One region of the Peribacillus sp. GL_122 genome, then DNA from elsewhere that is predicted to be linked to it. Evidence: riboswitches for the same ligand, from Rfam matches in the RefSeq annotation. Region 1 holds a riboswitch; the other holds the start of a gene.
What was found. Region 1 has a riboswitch for thiamine pyrophosphate ahead of AC3ISB_RS20590 (ABC transporter substrate-binding protein). Riboswitches for the same ligand answer to the same signal wherever they lie in the genome.
Positions count from the first base shown of each region.

Region 1 (7,731 bases):
TTCCTGCCTTAAGTAATAGGGCAGCCCAACCTCACCTATGGCAACCATATCTTGACGATGTTCCCGCATCCAGTTCAAAAGTTCGTTCACTTCTTCATCGCTTGGGAGGGGCTGCTCTGGATGAAAACCAAAGGCAGGCTTTATTCGTGAATCCTTCAGTGAGAGCTGATAATTGTTAATCGAAGAGGCCAAATTCATGGAAACAGACAGCAAGGATTCCATATGAACCTTTTCCATGTCAGTCAGAATCTGCTTCCGCTTAACAACATCATACCGGTCCAAATGGATATGACTGTCGATGATCCTCAAGTTTAATCGCCTCCCTTAAGTAGAAAAAGTTGGTTTCAGTGCTGCATATAAGTCTCTCTTCAAATGAAAAAACTCATCACTAAGAAGCTGTTCTTCACTTCTTGGCCTTGGAAATGGAATTTCCACTTCTTTGATGACAGCAGCCGGTTTTGCTGATAACACATAAATCCTATCTGAAAGGAAAACCGCTTCATCTATGCTATGCGTAACAAAAAGCACCGACCTCCGATTTTCTTCCCAAACCGACAACAGCCATTTTTGCATTTGCAATCTTGTCAGTTCATCCAAGGCAGAAAAGGGTTCGTCCAAGCACATCAAGTCCTGTGGACTTAAGATACTCCGGATGAATGCGGCCCTTTGCTTCATGCCACCAGATAATTCATGCGGATATGCTTTCTCGTACTCTTCTAATCCAGCTTTCATCAAAAGGGCTTTTGCCTTTTCTTTATCTCTGACCCCAGCAAGTTCACTTCCAAGCAAAACATTTTCCAATACCGTCCTCCAAGGTAAAAGGGAAGGCTGCTGAGGCATATAGCTGATATGGCCCTTTAAGCCATTTATCTTTTTACCATCCAGTGAAATGATGCCATGATCCGGCTTCAAAATGCCGCCGATCAAGTGGAACAATGTACTTTTACCGCTGCCTGATGGCCCAAGGATCGTGACAAATTCTCCTTCATCCACATGGAAATTCATCTTCTCCAATATATTCTGTTTATCATCGAAAGAATAGGAGACGTCTTTAATTTCCAGCTTCATCCTTTTCGCCCTCCTTTCTCTTCCAAGAAACTAAGTATTTCTCCAGGATGGTGATGATTCCAAAAAAGATCAGGCTCATTCCCATGATGATGAAAATGGCAACAAACACCCGATCTGTCCTGAACGCAGAGGAAGCGAGAGTCATATAAACACCAATCCCCGATTTTGCTCCAAGCCATTCCGAAATAACTGCACCCATTACACTATAGGTGGCTGAAATTTTCAGGCCGGAGAAAATGAACGGAATCGAGTGAGGAAGTTCCAGCTTCCAAAATAACTGGTTTTTTCCCGCTCCCATCATCTTGAAATAATGCTTAAGTTCGTATGGTGTCTGGCGAAAACCGTCCAATGATGCAACTGCCACCGGAAAAAAACATACAAGCGAAATCACTATTAACTTAGGCAGCATGCCAAAGCCAAACCAGATCACCAAGAGCGGCGCCAAAACAATGATGGGTATATTTTGTGATAGTATGAGCAGAGGATAAACCGCGTCCTTCACACCGGGAAATAGGTGTAAAATTGCCGCGATCAATAAGCCGATGCAGCTTCCAATAAAAAAACCCGACAACGCAAGCTCGGTTGTGGATATAAGGTGTCCGTAAAGATTGCGGGACGACTCAATTCCTTCAATGAAAATGGCCGATGGAGCGGGAAGCAGCCATTCTTCGACTTTCAATAAGACTGTCACTGACTCCCATACTATCAGCAACAATAATAAAAGAAAGAAGGGAGCCCCCTTCTTCCAAATTCCCCTTCCGATCATGCGCGATATTTCTCCGTTAACGTATCCATCGTAATCCCGCTTGGCTGATATAATATTTTCACTTGGGAAATGACATTCGGCGATCCTATTTCAATCATTCTTACATTCATTTTTTCTATCACGGCAAAAAGTTCGGAAAGCTCACCCTCCATTGTCGTTTCTAGCGGGTGAACCTCATACTTGACACCTGATTCTTCAATGATCTTGATTGCTTCATCGACCATAGGGATGACATTTTCCCCTTTAGGAATAATCTGAATACTAATTAATGAGTTGGCCATTGTATTTCCTCCTATTTTGGTAAAAATTCATTGGTAAATGCCTTTTCAGGATCGAAATCACCTTCAAGAAGCTTATTTTCAGTCATCCATTCACTGTAATTCTTCCAAATTTCAAGCTTTTGTTCACCCCATCGCGGAGCATCATCCTGATACTTGTCTGCAAGCCACTCCTGGCTTTTCTTCACTAGTTTTGCATCAAGATCCGGTGCAGACTTAATTAACATGTCCGCTGCATCGTCAGGATTCTTAATCGCAAACTGGTACCCTTTCGAAGCTGCTTGAACGAATGCTTTAACAGTCTCCGGATCTTCTTTTATCATCTTTTCATTCGTAGTTAATACAGGCGTATAGTAATCAAGCTTATCAGAGTATTCGGTTAAGTAAACCATATTAAGCTTTTCATTTCGCAATTCAGCCTCAATGCCTGTCCATCCATAATAAATCCAGGCAAAATCTATATCCCTTTTAACCGAAGTGAAAAAATCCGTGTCTCCTGTATTGACTATATCCACTTTATTTACATCCGCATTTTCTTTTTTCATGAGTGAATCAATGATGGCCTTTTCAACCGGAGACCCCCAGCCGCCATACGTTTTCCCTTCAAAATCCTTGGGAGTTTTAATGTTCTTTGCCTCAGGGGAAGCGAATCCCGAGGTATTATGCTGAATGACGGCAGCTACCGAAACAATCGGCACGCCCTGCACGCGGGCCTGCGTTATGCCCTCCTGGTAACTCACGCCAAATTCAGATTTCCCTGAAGCGACAAGCTTATCAGCTCCGGCTTCACCTGGCATGATAATTTCCACATCAAGACCTTGTTCTTTAAAATAACCTTTTTCCTTGGCTACATACAATCCTGTATGGTTTGTATTCGGTGTCCAATCGAGCACGACCGATACTTTTTTTAATTTTTCATTTCCTTCATTTTTAGATGCTTCTTCTTTTTCATTAGTTCCGCCTGCACCGCATCCAGCCAAAAGGAACAACGAAGTTAACAGTGGCAAGAATTTATTCAAGTCATTATCCTCCTACACATCATATAAGTTCCATATGCCGGAACCATAATGGGGCTCCAGGGTTTATTCAAATACTGGATAAAAAAGCAAAAAACGCCCGAAGATGAATTCGGACGTTAACATACAAAACAGAAAATCAGTAATAATATGTTCCCTCCGCTGGCATCATCCAGATCAGGTTCAAAGAGTCAGCATCTAAAGGATGCAATCTCAGCCAGCATACTGGCCCCCCTACATTTCTCGCACATATGAACTTTTCTCTCTCATTATATCAATTCATGGGGAAAAAGGAATACTAATTTGCTTCTTCTCGCTAATTGGAAAGGTATTCCTTGCACTCTAGGATATCTAGCAAAACATCTTTTGGAATGAAAGCAATAAAATTCTGCCTCTTTTCATTCCAATCATTCTCGGCTGCAACGCTGACTGACACGTTCCAAATAGTCAATTCAAAGCTTGCATTCATATAATGAGCATTACATGTAGACATTTTTGTTTACCGGTTTTATAAACCGTTAATTTCATAAGTAAAAGGTGGATATGATCATGATAAAGATTAATCACAAATGGTTAGATGTCAGTCAAATCCAACCAGGAATAGCATCTGCTAAATCGCTTGAAATTGTCCATTTGCTGGCGGAAGATTCTAACGTCTTTGAATATCGGAACTTTGGAGAGTTTAATTTCGAGATACAACTGAGGAACCGAGTCATTGCGGCAGCTATTGCGTTGGATAAAAGTAATGTAGAATTTTCCACACTTGAGGAATCGGAAAGCAATAAACAATATTGGCGCCTTTCAAAGGATGGCACCTTTACCCTTCAGCCAGGGATTCTCCCTCATGCTGCACTCGTTGACATTTTCATAAATGGAAGGCTTTATGCTTTCGAATGCGGGACAGCAATAGTCGTCACTTTTTTAAAGGCCATTTTGGATTTAATCGGCCCGAGGAATTTCGACAACCTTTTTTCAAACCTAGTTTTATATGACTGGCACCCTCCACAAAATATGGCTCTCATCATTCATAAAGGAAGGGATTATTCACCAGGTGATTGTGTTTACTTCAAAAACCCTGAACACGACGAGTCAACTCCTGAATGGCAAGGTGAAAATGCCATATTATTAGGAAATAACCTCTTTTATGGCCACGGGATCGGGATTACCAGTGCACAGGGAATCATCACTGAATTAAATAGCAATAGAAAGCCATTCGCCACCATATCAGCATTCCTGACAGATCATATCATTTTCCTGGATAGTTCCTTCTATAGTCAATTCCAACTAAATATCCCCCGTGCAAAGCCTGATCACAGTCCTGTCAGCCTTTCCAATTGTATTGTTTCTGAAATAGGTTCGAATATTTACCTTTCATGACCCTGGCATTTCACTTATGCCGTAAAACTGCTTCATTAAAACTGGCATATCAAAAAATGCTTGGGGAGAAATCTCCCAAGCATTTTTTGTTATTCACGCACCAATATTCCTTTTGCCTTTGAACCTGCGGGCACTTGCCTGACCCCATTTCGTTATGGATAATGTATAAACAGCCAAGGCTGACCATATGAACAAAAAGGCTAAAAGATGTGCTTTAGTAAAACTTTCATGATAGACGAATACCCCGATCAATAAAGATAAGGTCGGAGCGATATACTGAAAAATGCCAAGCATCGATAACGGGATCTTCTCCGCCCCTTTCGCAAAATATAAAAGAGGCAATGCCGTGACAATCCCGCCGCCCACCAACAGCAGGCTTGTGCTTCCCTCTGTAAAGAATTGCATTTCTGACCTGTTCATCAAGTATATCAGGTAACCCAGAGCAAGAGGCGTTACCATCATCGTTTCGAGCGTCAGCCCGATCGCCGATTCGGCCTTGATCATTTTTTTTGCCAGACCGTATAATCCGAACGTCATGGCCAAAACAAGAGAGATCCACGGGATCGTGCCAAAATGAATGCCAAGGATCAAGACTCCGATTCCTGCAAGCAGGAATGAAATGATTTGGGCCCTGCTCAATTTTTCTTTTAAAACTATCACTCCCAATAGTACACTGACTAGCGGATTGATATAATATCCAAGGCTCGTGTCGAGGATCCGTCCTGAGTTAACGGCCCAGATGAACACTCCCCAATTAGCTGTAACAAGCAGTGACGCCATTAGTAATGCCGCAAAGAGTTTGGGATTTCCCAATATGTTTTTGACATAAACAAGAAACGCTTGCCATTTTTTCATGAACATCAATAAAACCAGCATGAACACGAAAGACCATAATACCCTCTGAGCTAAAATTTCTGTTGCACCGACTCCCTGAAGGAACTTCCAGTAAATCGGCACGACTCCCCACATCATGTAAGAAAGGGCTGCATAGATCGCCCCTTCTTTTTGTTCATCCACTTTCATAACAAGCCTTCTTTCCATTTACATTCCTTTATCTAATTCCATCTAACAATTTTGTATTCGCATTTCTTTTTTTGCAACTGTTATTTTTTATCATACATGATTTTGTCATCGATGACCGTCATGACCGCCTCAGCTTTTAGGAGATCTTCCGGCGCAACAGCAAAAACATCCAGATTAAACACGGTAAAATCGGCATCGTACCCTTCAATGATCACACCGCGACGTTTTTCCTGGCCGATTGCTGCAGCACTCCCTTTTGTATACAGTGCGAAAGCCTCGTATACGGAAAGCCTTTCGCCCAAGCCATATACGGTCCGGTCCTCACTGTTGATTTTCATCCTTGTGACAGCTGCATGAATGCCCAAAATTGGATTTAATGGTTCAATGGGTGCATCCGACCCTCCCGCACAAATGATGCCCAACTTCAAATAGGTTTTCCAAGCATAGGAGGATTCCAATAGATCGGCTGGAACCTTTTCTTCCACCCACGGGAAATCGGACGGGACGAAACCCGGTTGGATATCAAAGATTACCGGCAGCTTTGCCGCCCGCTCCAACAGCTCCGGCCGGACAATCTGCGCATGGATGAGCCGGTCCCTCTGCCCCTTTTTCGGGGGGAGGGCTTCTATTGCATTCAAGACGTATTCAAAAGCGAGATCGCCAATCGCATGGACAGCAATCGGCATTCCGGCATCCCTTGCTTTTTTCACCCATTCCTGAAGCTCGTTTTCAGTGAATATCGCGACTCCATTCGTATCCTCTTGATCTACATAAGGCTCGCTCAACAGGGCTGTGCGTCCGCCCAAGGAGCCGTCGGTAAATATCTTCATGCTGTCGAATTTGATATATCGCGTACCTTTCTGATAGCCGCCGCCTGCTGCCAGCATTTCTTCAAACGCTTCGTGATGGACGAGCAAATTGGCGCGGAAGGCCATTTCCCGGTCCTCGATTACCGATTTAAACGCCTGATATGTCGGCATGAAGCCATTGTAATAATGGAGGTCCTCTGTATGTCCGCCAGTCAAACCTAGCTTATATGCGTCTTCTATGGCCTCTGTGAGCGCGTTTTCGATATACTCTTGATCAATGCCGGGAAGACTGTCTAAAATAAGGCTCTGCGCCTGACTTTCTTTAAATAAACCATTCAAACGTCCGTCAGGATAACGGCAGATCACCCCGCCTGAAGGTTCTTTTATATCTTCTTTAATATCCGCTTCCAAAAGGGCGCGGGAATTGACCACCAAGGCATGACGGCAGATCCTTTTCAATACGATGGGATGTTCTGTCGATATCGCGTCAAGCTCATCCCGTAATATCAATTCAGGACTTGGCCATTCATTTTCATTCCACCCTTCGGCAACAATCCACTTTCCAGCCGGGGTTTTTGAGCACTTTTCCTTCAAGGATTTCAAGATGGACTCCCTGCTATCCATCAAAGAGAGGTCTAAACGTAGCAGCCTTTCACCATGCCCGACCAAATGAAGGTGACTATCCACTAACCCCGGCAGCATCGTTTGTCCATTTAAGTCGATTTCCCTGGAAATATTGCCGGCATATTCATTTTTCAAATAGTCCAGGCTGCCAGTATCAACAATTACCCCCTTTTCAGTGAAGACTGCCTCTACTTGATCGTATTCTTTAATCATCGTATAAATCGACCCATTGAACCATAACGTTCCCATTCCGGCTTTACACTCCTTATTAAATGATTGTTACTGTGCAGATATGCAGTAAGTGTACCATCTCATATCATGAATTCCCATATTTATGCTTTTATCCAAACACCTGTTAATAAAAAAACGCCAGCCGTGGGGGCTGACGGTAATGCTATCAATCAATTGTTAAGGAGTGCTTCTTCCCTTTTGCGTAAATCCACTCGTTTGATTTTACCTGATGTCGTTTTGGGCAGCTCTTCTAAAAATTCGATTTTCCTTGGATATTTATATGGGGCAGTCAATTCTTTCACGTGCGATTGGAGCGTCTGGATCAAGCCTTGGCTGTTCGGATCGATATCCTCCATCAGAACTACATATGCCTTGACCACATTTCCCCTTATTTCATCAGGGCTTGCGATAACGGCACACTCTTTAACAAATGGATGCTTAACGAGTGCATCTTCCACTTCAAACGGTCCAATCGTATATCCCGAGCTGATGATGATATCATCAGAACGACCCTCAAACCAGAAATAACCATCTTCATC
Region 1 is NZ_CM174415.1:4,256,152-4,263,882, forward strand. Features, by position in the region: gene AC3ISB_RS20570 (TatD family hydrolase) at 1-309, opposite strand, end outside; gene AC3ISB_RS20575 (ABC transporter ATP-binding protein) at 325-1,068, opposite strand; gene AC3ISB_RS20580 (ABC transporter permease) at 1,052-1,834, opposite strand; gene AC3ISB_RS20585 (thiamine-binding protein) at 1,831-2,115, opposite strand; gene AC3ISB_RS20590 (ABC transporter substrate-binding protein) at 2,127-3,131, opposite strand; TPP riboswitch at 3,266-3,374, opposite strand; gene AC3ISB_RS20595 (protein-glutamine gamma-glutamyltransferase) at 3,678-4,505, shown strand; gene rarD (EamA family transporter RarD) at 4,599-5,528, opposite strand; gene AC3ISB_RS20605 (amidohydrolase) at 5,609-7,210, opposite strand; gene mbcS (acyl-CoA synthetase MbcS) at 7,363-7,731, opposite strand, start outside.

Region 2 (7,731 bases), 2.3 Mb from region 1:
ATTAGTACAGGGTAACTTAACTACGTTAAACAGTGAAATTCTTAAGGAGGATGGTTATGGGAATTTTAAGCGAAAATCCGAAAGAAGAGCCTATGCATTACGGTGAGGTATTTGGAACATGGGCATTTCTAACAACAAAAGGCTTGATTGCATGTCATCAAACTATGCGTAATCATACTGGTGATAAGGACCTTTATAAATTACTCGTAGAAGTGATCAATCAAGGGAAACAGGAAAGTGACCATCACCACCTGAAAGGCCTAAATCAAATTTAGAGGATATTCCCGCTGGGGCACGACTTCAAGATCCTGAAATCTGTGCTTCAGTATCAATCGATATTAATGCATGATTAGTTACTTGCAGCCAAATCATGGGTCAATGCATCCGCGAAGATATTGCACAGATGTTCGCACAATTCCATACCAAAAAGTGCTGAATTCCTACGATTGAGTAAGGAAAAGGGATGGCTTGTCCCTCATCCTCTTCATATTACTAAAACAAGTTTGTAAAAAGTAATGAAATATCCCCTTAATCATGTTGACTTTGTGATTGAATGCCCCAACATGATTAAGGGGGTTAATTCGGATAATGAAGGGACAATTAAGGCATCACTACCATTGCAGACTTTCGATTAAGTAGCACTTTGTACATTGTTGACTATAATCATTCTTTACAAATTCATGATTACAATTCTCCCGAAAAATGTTCAGCTCTCTTTTCAGCTGTTCCAATTGAGTTTCCAACTGTTTCATTTCAACTTTTATCTGGATTACCCGATTCATCGAATTCTCCCTCTCGTCGGAATCATTGATAGATTTCCCCGTCGGTTTTCCTGAATTCACTCGCTTTTTCTTTAAGCCCTTCATCGATTACCGACTCAAAACCCAGACCCTTTTCCTTCGCCAGATCACGGATGTCCTGAGAGATTCTCATACTGCAGAATTTCGGGCCGCACATTGAACAGAAATGAGCTGTTTTGGCACCTTCAGCCGGTAGAGTTTCATCATGATATTCGACCGCCCTTTCAGGATCGAGGGAAAGATTGAATTGATCTCTCCAACGAAATTCGAATCTAGCCTTCGAAAGGGCATCATCCCGTTTTCTTGCATGCGGATGACCTTTAGCAAGGTCAGCTGCGTGGGCCGCAATTTTATAAGTTATGACCCCTACCCGAACATCCTCTTTATTCGGAAGTCCCAAATGCTCTTTCGGTGTCACATAACAAAGCATGGCAGTTCCAAACCATCCGATCATGGCAGCACCAATCGCAGAAGTGATATGATCGTATCCAGGAGCTATATCCGTTGTCAATGGTCCCAGGGTATAGAATGGTGCTTCTTGACAGACTTCCAGCTGCTTATCCATATTTTCTTTAATTAAATGCATCGGTACGTGACCAGGTCCCTCCACCATGACTTGAACATCGTGCTTCCAAGCAATCTTCGTCAGTTCCCCAAGTGTTTCCAATTCAGCAAATTGTGCCTCATCGTTTGCATCTGCAATGGATCCCGGACGGAGGCCGTCACCTAATGAGAAAGAGACATCATACGCCTTCATGATTTCACAAATCTCTTCAAAGTGAGTATAGAGAAAACTTTCTTGGTGGTGGGCCAAGCACCATTGTGCCATGATGGAGCCCCCTCGGGAAACGATTCCCGTAACTCGCTTTGCTGTCATTGGGATGTATCGCAAAAGCACACCAGCGTGTATGGTGAAGTAATCGACACCTTGCTCAGCCTGCTCGATTAATGTATCCCGGAAAACTTCCCAATTTAAATCCTCCGCGACTCCATTCACTTTTTCCAATGCTTGATATATCGGAACCGTCCCAACTGGCACAGGTGAATTTCTGATAATCCATTCCCGAGTCGTGTGAATGTTCTTTCCAGTGGAAAGATCCATTATATTGTCTGCACCCCATCGTGTAGCCCAAGTCATTTTCTCCACTTCAGCTTCGATCGATGAACTAACAGCGGAATTTCCAATATTCGCATTTATTTTCACATGAAAATTACGTCCGATGATCATTGGCTCACTTTCAGGATGGTTAATATTTGCCGGAATGATAGCCCGTCCGCTAGCTACCTCTTCTCTTACAAACTGAGGGGCTACATTTTCCCTGATCGAAATGAACTCCATTTCTGGAGTAATGATACCTTTACGGGCATAATGGAGCTGGGTTACGTTTTGGCCTTTCACTGCACGCAATGGTTTTCTTTTCAATCCCGGAAAAACTTCGGCGTTGGATTGTGACTCAACTTTTTTATACCCGTTATCTTCGGGCTTTATTTCACGGCCATCATACTCTTCAACATCTTCCCGTTCCAGAACCCAGCTTCGTCTAATCGGGGCAAGACCTTTACGAATATCAATGGGATAATCTGAATCCGTATAAAAACCGCTTGTGTCATAAACTCGTAAAGGCGGATTTTCCTCTTCGCCGAATGCCCCTGTAGTCGGACTTAACTTAATTTCACGCATAGGTACTTTAATATCAGGTCTAGATCCCTCAACATACACTTTTTTACTCCCGGCAAAACTGGACATAATTGAAACGTTCATGTCATTTACAGAATTACTCATCATGATTTCATTTCTCCTTTTTAAGTTCATTTAAAAAGGACAAAATCCAATCCATTTCGCACGAAAAAGCCAGATCTCATATTTAAGACCCGGCTAACGTTAGTATGACTACAGAAATGACCAATTGAAATGTCATTGTTTAGTAGATTCTAACTTCCCCACGCTGGTATGAACCAGATCAGGTCCTGAGGGTTAAGAAGCTTAAGCGCTTCTCTCTCAGCCCAACTTTTATTGGACACCCCTAGTCTGAATAATTTAATTGATTACAGGGTAACTATATCTCACCCTTTTCATTCTGTAAATAATTTGAAAGACCTAATATTTTCATTACACCTCTCCAAAATTTGTTATTTGGAGAGGACCGTTAATTATTTCCCCAGGCTCTCAAGGATTGGGTAAAGCTCCTCTAAATGCTTGATTTCATAGGTTGGAATCACTTCATTCCGTTCCTTATCATGGCGATTTATCCAAACCGACTTTATACCTACCCGTGATGCTCCAAGGATATCGGTCATTAAATTATCGCCGACCATCAATACTTCATCCTTATCAAGCTCCATGATTTCCAAAGCATGCTCAAAAATGGAGGCATCTGGTTTACCTCGTCCAAATGCGCCTGAAATCACGATTTGGTCGAAATAAGGAACCAGTTCAGGCGTAATTTCAAGTTTGGTATTTTGCAGTTCAGGAGATCCATTCGTAAGCAATAGCAATTTGTACTTCCCTTTTAATTCATCCAGAACACGGAAGGATTCTTCATAGATAAATGGCTTTTTGCGTCTCTCGGCCGGGAAACGTTCTGCCAGTTCAAGCCCAAATTCCGGATCATCGATCCCTAATGCCTTCAAACCTCTCGTCCACGCTTCTTTCCGATAAGCCGGTGCAATCCCGGCCATCTTCCGGAATTCATCATGATCATCCTGAAAATTTCCCCATAATCCCTCAAATGGGTTGATTCCGATCATTTGAGTGAATGCATATGTATCGTAAGAAGAATAAAGCTCACGTGCTTCCTTTCGCACCGCTTCTTCAAACTCGTCGACATTCAGATCATATTTCTCCTTAGCCACTTCGCATGTGGCCACAAAAGCCTCTTTTACACTTTTCTGATCCCATAGTAATGTATCATCTAAATCAAAAAAAACTGCCTTCAGCAAAATGTCCACCCCTCTTTCCCTATTATTGAATTCGTAAAAATTACACTATTACAATAATAAACCACAACCAATAAAAAAAGAATAACTATTCGGAAAATGCCTTCCTCTTTCTTAAAATAAGCAAAAATGACTTACCCTTTCTGGTGGGAAACCTAATATTTTCCCCTTTATCATCTTTCAAATACATAAAGCTTTCCATTACTGGCAATCTTGAATTTTGGACCAGTGAACCCACGTCGTATCAGCTCTTTCCTTATATATACCATGAGGGCGGCATGACTCACGATCAGAACATCCCTGTCCCCCTTTGCTAAGACCTCATCCAATACTTTATTGATTCTTCGCTCTGCGATCTTAATTTCCGCCCTTGTCTGCTTGTTGATTACCGAGCAGCAGCGAATCCAGATGGCCCAAAGGATGAACGGCAGCTTAACCTTTCCTTTAAGAGGAGGGGAAGGTATTTCCCGCAGCTCCTCCATCCGATGAACCGTACCTGGATAGATATGTTCCGCTGTCTTGACAGCTCTCGACATATCACTGCTATAACATTCCTGCCATTCCTCCACACCAAATAAAGTCGTTCCGTAAATGATATCCGCTGCATCATAGTCCTCAAACCATTGCTTCATATCATCCGCCGTCACAGGTCTCCCAGTGGGAAATTCATGTGCCACCTTAAAATGCCGTACCAAACCAATTTTCATATATTCTCCTTTTTATCTTTTAAAATATACATTTCGTTTTCTTGTAAAAGTCCTTATCAATATATTACCCTATGTAAAACCATAAAAAAATGTATGTTGAAACTATAAAAAGCCTTACTGATCTCTCCTTGTCATTGTGTATGTTTAAAAAACCTAACGGATTGTGTCACTATAAACATTTGATTATGATAGCATCGAAAAAAGAGAAAGCATTTCGCCTTCTCCAGTTTTGGTTTATTCTATGAATTGAAGTTCCGTTATCGTACATCTTTTCCTGAATTTATATTTCCCGCTCAAATCACTGAATTGATAATCATTGAGGGATTTCCCCAGTTGTTCATTTAGCTTATCCACAATGATTGATTCCTCAATTGTCTCTTTCCAATTTTCCTTTCCTATTAACTCTTCGAACGGAATTGTAGTCAGGACTTCATCATATATCTGGATGCTTTGATCGATGCCGAAGCTGCCATAGATACTGCCATTTTCATCAGCAAAGATATGCTCCGATTCCAATTCTTCCACCAATACTTCTAGATATTCCTTTGACTTAACAGGCTTGATGGCAATCTCTGCTTCCGCCGTTACAGGTCCCAATCTCTTATCGACGATCTCTATCGTCAATTTAACGTGAACGGGCGGATACCCAAACCCTTCACAAAGTTCTGCTGCCGAATTATATACCATCTATACATCCTCCTTTTGTCACTATCATTATATAATATAAATACTCCATCTCATTACCAAAAACCCTTATTCAAGTTCACTTGGCATATGCTCCTTCATCAATTGAAGGGTCAGTCGTCACATTTCCGGATTCCCCTGAAACGAAAGCCACCCATTATAGTAAAAAAATCAGTGTAATCCTGATTTCTTCAGTTCAAAGGCATAATTATCATTCATATTTCACAACTCTTTTATACGTTTATCCATAATACGCCATTTACTATTTGTGAACATAGCCAAAAAGTCCAATGCAGCTCCATGCATTGGACTTTTTATAAGCTTCAGATTATGGCTTTAACACCACTTTAATGCATTCATCTTCGTGATCGTTAAAGATTTGATAAGCTTCACTCGCTTTTTCGAGAGGGGCTTTATGGGATATGATTTCCGTGGGGTCGAACTTTCCAGCCGTGATTTCATCAAAAAGCTTTGGCATGTAGTGAATGACTGGTGCTTGCCCCATTTTCAGGTTAATGTTCCTTTCAAATAAATTGCCTAATGGGAACATGTTATATTTGGATCCGTATACGCCAGTCAATTGGATCGTACCGAATTTACGTACGGCGTTAAGTGGAATCCCGATCGCGCTTAACGTTCCGCCCTGAAGTTTCAGCTTTTGCTCAATCGCCTCGATCGTTGATTTCTTGCCATCCATACCCACACAATCTATGACCTCATCGGCCCCGCCTGAAGTGATTTCCTAAATGTAGCTGCCCATATCGTTATACTCGTCGAAGTTATACGCCTCAACCTTATTCATCTGTTTTGCCTTATTGAGCCTATAAGGAAGATTGTCGATTGCAATGACCCTTTTTGCGCCTTTCATCCAAGCGAACTTCTGAGCCATCAAGCCAATCGGGCCACAACCAAGTACCGCTACCGTATCATCTTTCTTGACTCCAGCGTTCTCTACACTCCAATATGCGGTTGGCAGCACATCGGACATGAACAATAGAGCCTCATCTTCAAGTTCACATGACTCTATTACAAAAAAAGCCCCGGAAAACCGGGACTCACATAATTACTTATTAATTCCCATTTTCATTGTGATTATCATGCTTGTACTCTCTTAGTACCTCGCTGAATACATCAGGATAATTAGTGAACAGCCCCGTTGCACCCCATTCAAGAGCCTTTTTCATATCCGCTCTATCATTTACTGTATATGGATGGAATTGAAGGTCATGACTGCGAACCATCTTCACATATTGTCCATCAACCTTATTGAAGTTCGGGCCAACGCCAATTGCATATTCCTTAACGGATTCCAATTCTTCATCTGAAATGGTTGCTGGGTTCTTATAAGAATAGAGTTGCACAAGCGGTAACTTTGGACTCATGTCATGAACCTTCATAAGGCTTTCTTTACTGAACGATTGTATTAATACATTCTTGGTACGGCCTTTTGAATCCACCATTTTATATTCTTCCAGAACCTGCAGAAGTTCTTCTTCCATTCCTGGATATACTTCAGGGGACTTTGTTTCGATATAGTAATTGGCCTGCTTTCCGAACTTCTTAAAGACTTCTTCAAGAGTGGGAACCTTTAACCCTTCATATACCTCTTTTGCCAATTGCGGATATTTTTCATTAAACCATGAACCGGCATCCAGTTGCTTGATTTCTGCCAGCGTTAAATCCTTCACCAGACCTGTACCATTCGTCGTACGATCCACCTTTTCATCATGCATTGCTATCAATCTTCCATCCTTGGTCATCTGAAGATCGATTTCTATGTAGTCACCTTTCATTTGTTCTCCCAATTGATAAGCGGGAATGGTATGTTCAGGTGCATAACCAGAAGCTCCCCGATGTGCAATATTCACGATTTTCTTCTCATAAATAGATGAATTGGAATGATTTCCATTTGCAGCTGAGGCCCCCATGGAAGTAGCTTGCAATATAAAGGCCGCACTCATCATACAAAAACCGAATTTCTTTATATTCGTTTTCATTTTCCCTCTCTCCCTCCTATTATTACCATCATTTTAGAAGGGGAATGTGAATCTACAGATAATATAATGTAAAGAAATAATATATTAGTCAAAATGAGTAAAATAACCTATCAAAAAAATTACCCACAGTGCTTTCATTAGTTTGTTGTACCTAACCCAATATGAATGATGGCTTAATTATTGATTAAGCCTCTTTATCCAAAAAAATTATAAATGAGAAATGTGCTAAACATGGATACTGGTAATCTAATAAGAAAATATAAAAAGTTTCTTGGCATGTACATATTGAAATAGTAGAAAAAAACAGTCACCCAAATACCACCAACTAACCATTTACTCCTTGTTACTTAACTCCTTTCTTCGCTGTTTAATAAGTCTTTAACCGTTTCATTAATACGTCAAGTCTGCTATATCCATAATAAACCATGCTTAAAGCCGATAAATTTCAGATATTAGATCAGATGTTACAATGTTGACATACCAAGGGGGCATGGACAGAATTGTTCCCTAACTCCTTGACCTCCCCTTCCGGTACTATATATAGAGAGACTATCGATGGCAAAATCTATCTTTTTCTGATTTACAAAAAACTAGTATCATATTACT
Region 2 is NZ_CM174415.1:803,271-811,001, reverse strand. Features, by position in the region: partial or broken gene AC3ISB_RS03935 (DUF3231 family protein) at 57-509, shown strand; gene AC3ISB_RS03930 (hypothetical protein) at 612-782, opposite strand; gene thiC (phosphomethylpyrimidine synthase ThiC) at 805-2,586, opposite strand; TPP riboswitch at 2,722-2,836, opposite strand; gene AC3ISB_RS03920 (HAD family hydrolase) at 2,952-3,740, opposite strand; gene AC3ISB_RS03915 (histidine phosphatase family protein) at 3,911-4,444, opposite strand; gene AC3ISB_RS03910 (hypothetical protein) at 4,679-5,131, opposite strand; partial or broken gene AC3ISB_RS03905 (zinc-binding dehydrogenase) at 5,457-6,164, opposite strand; gene AC3ISB_RS03900 (glycerophosphodiester phosphodiesterase) at 6,199-7,125, opposite strand.
Region 2: linked by a shared signal. The riboswitch ahead of thiC (phosphomethylpyrimidine synthase ThiC) and the one ahead of AC3ISB_RS20590 (ABC transporter substrate-binding protein) in region 1 are both predicted to bind thiamine pyrophosphate.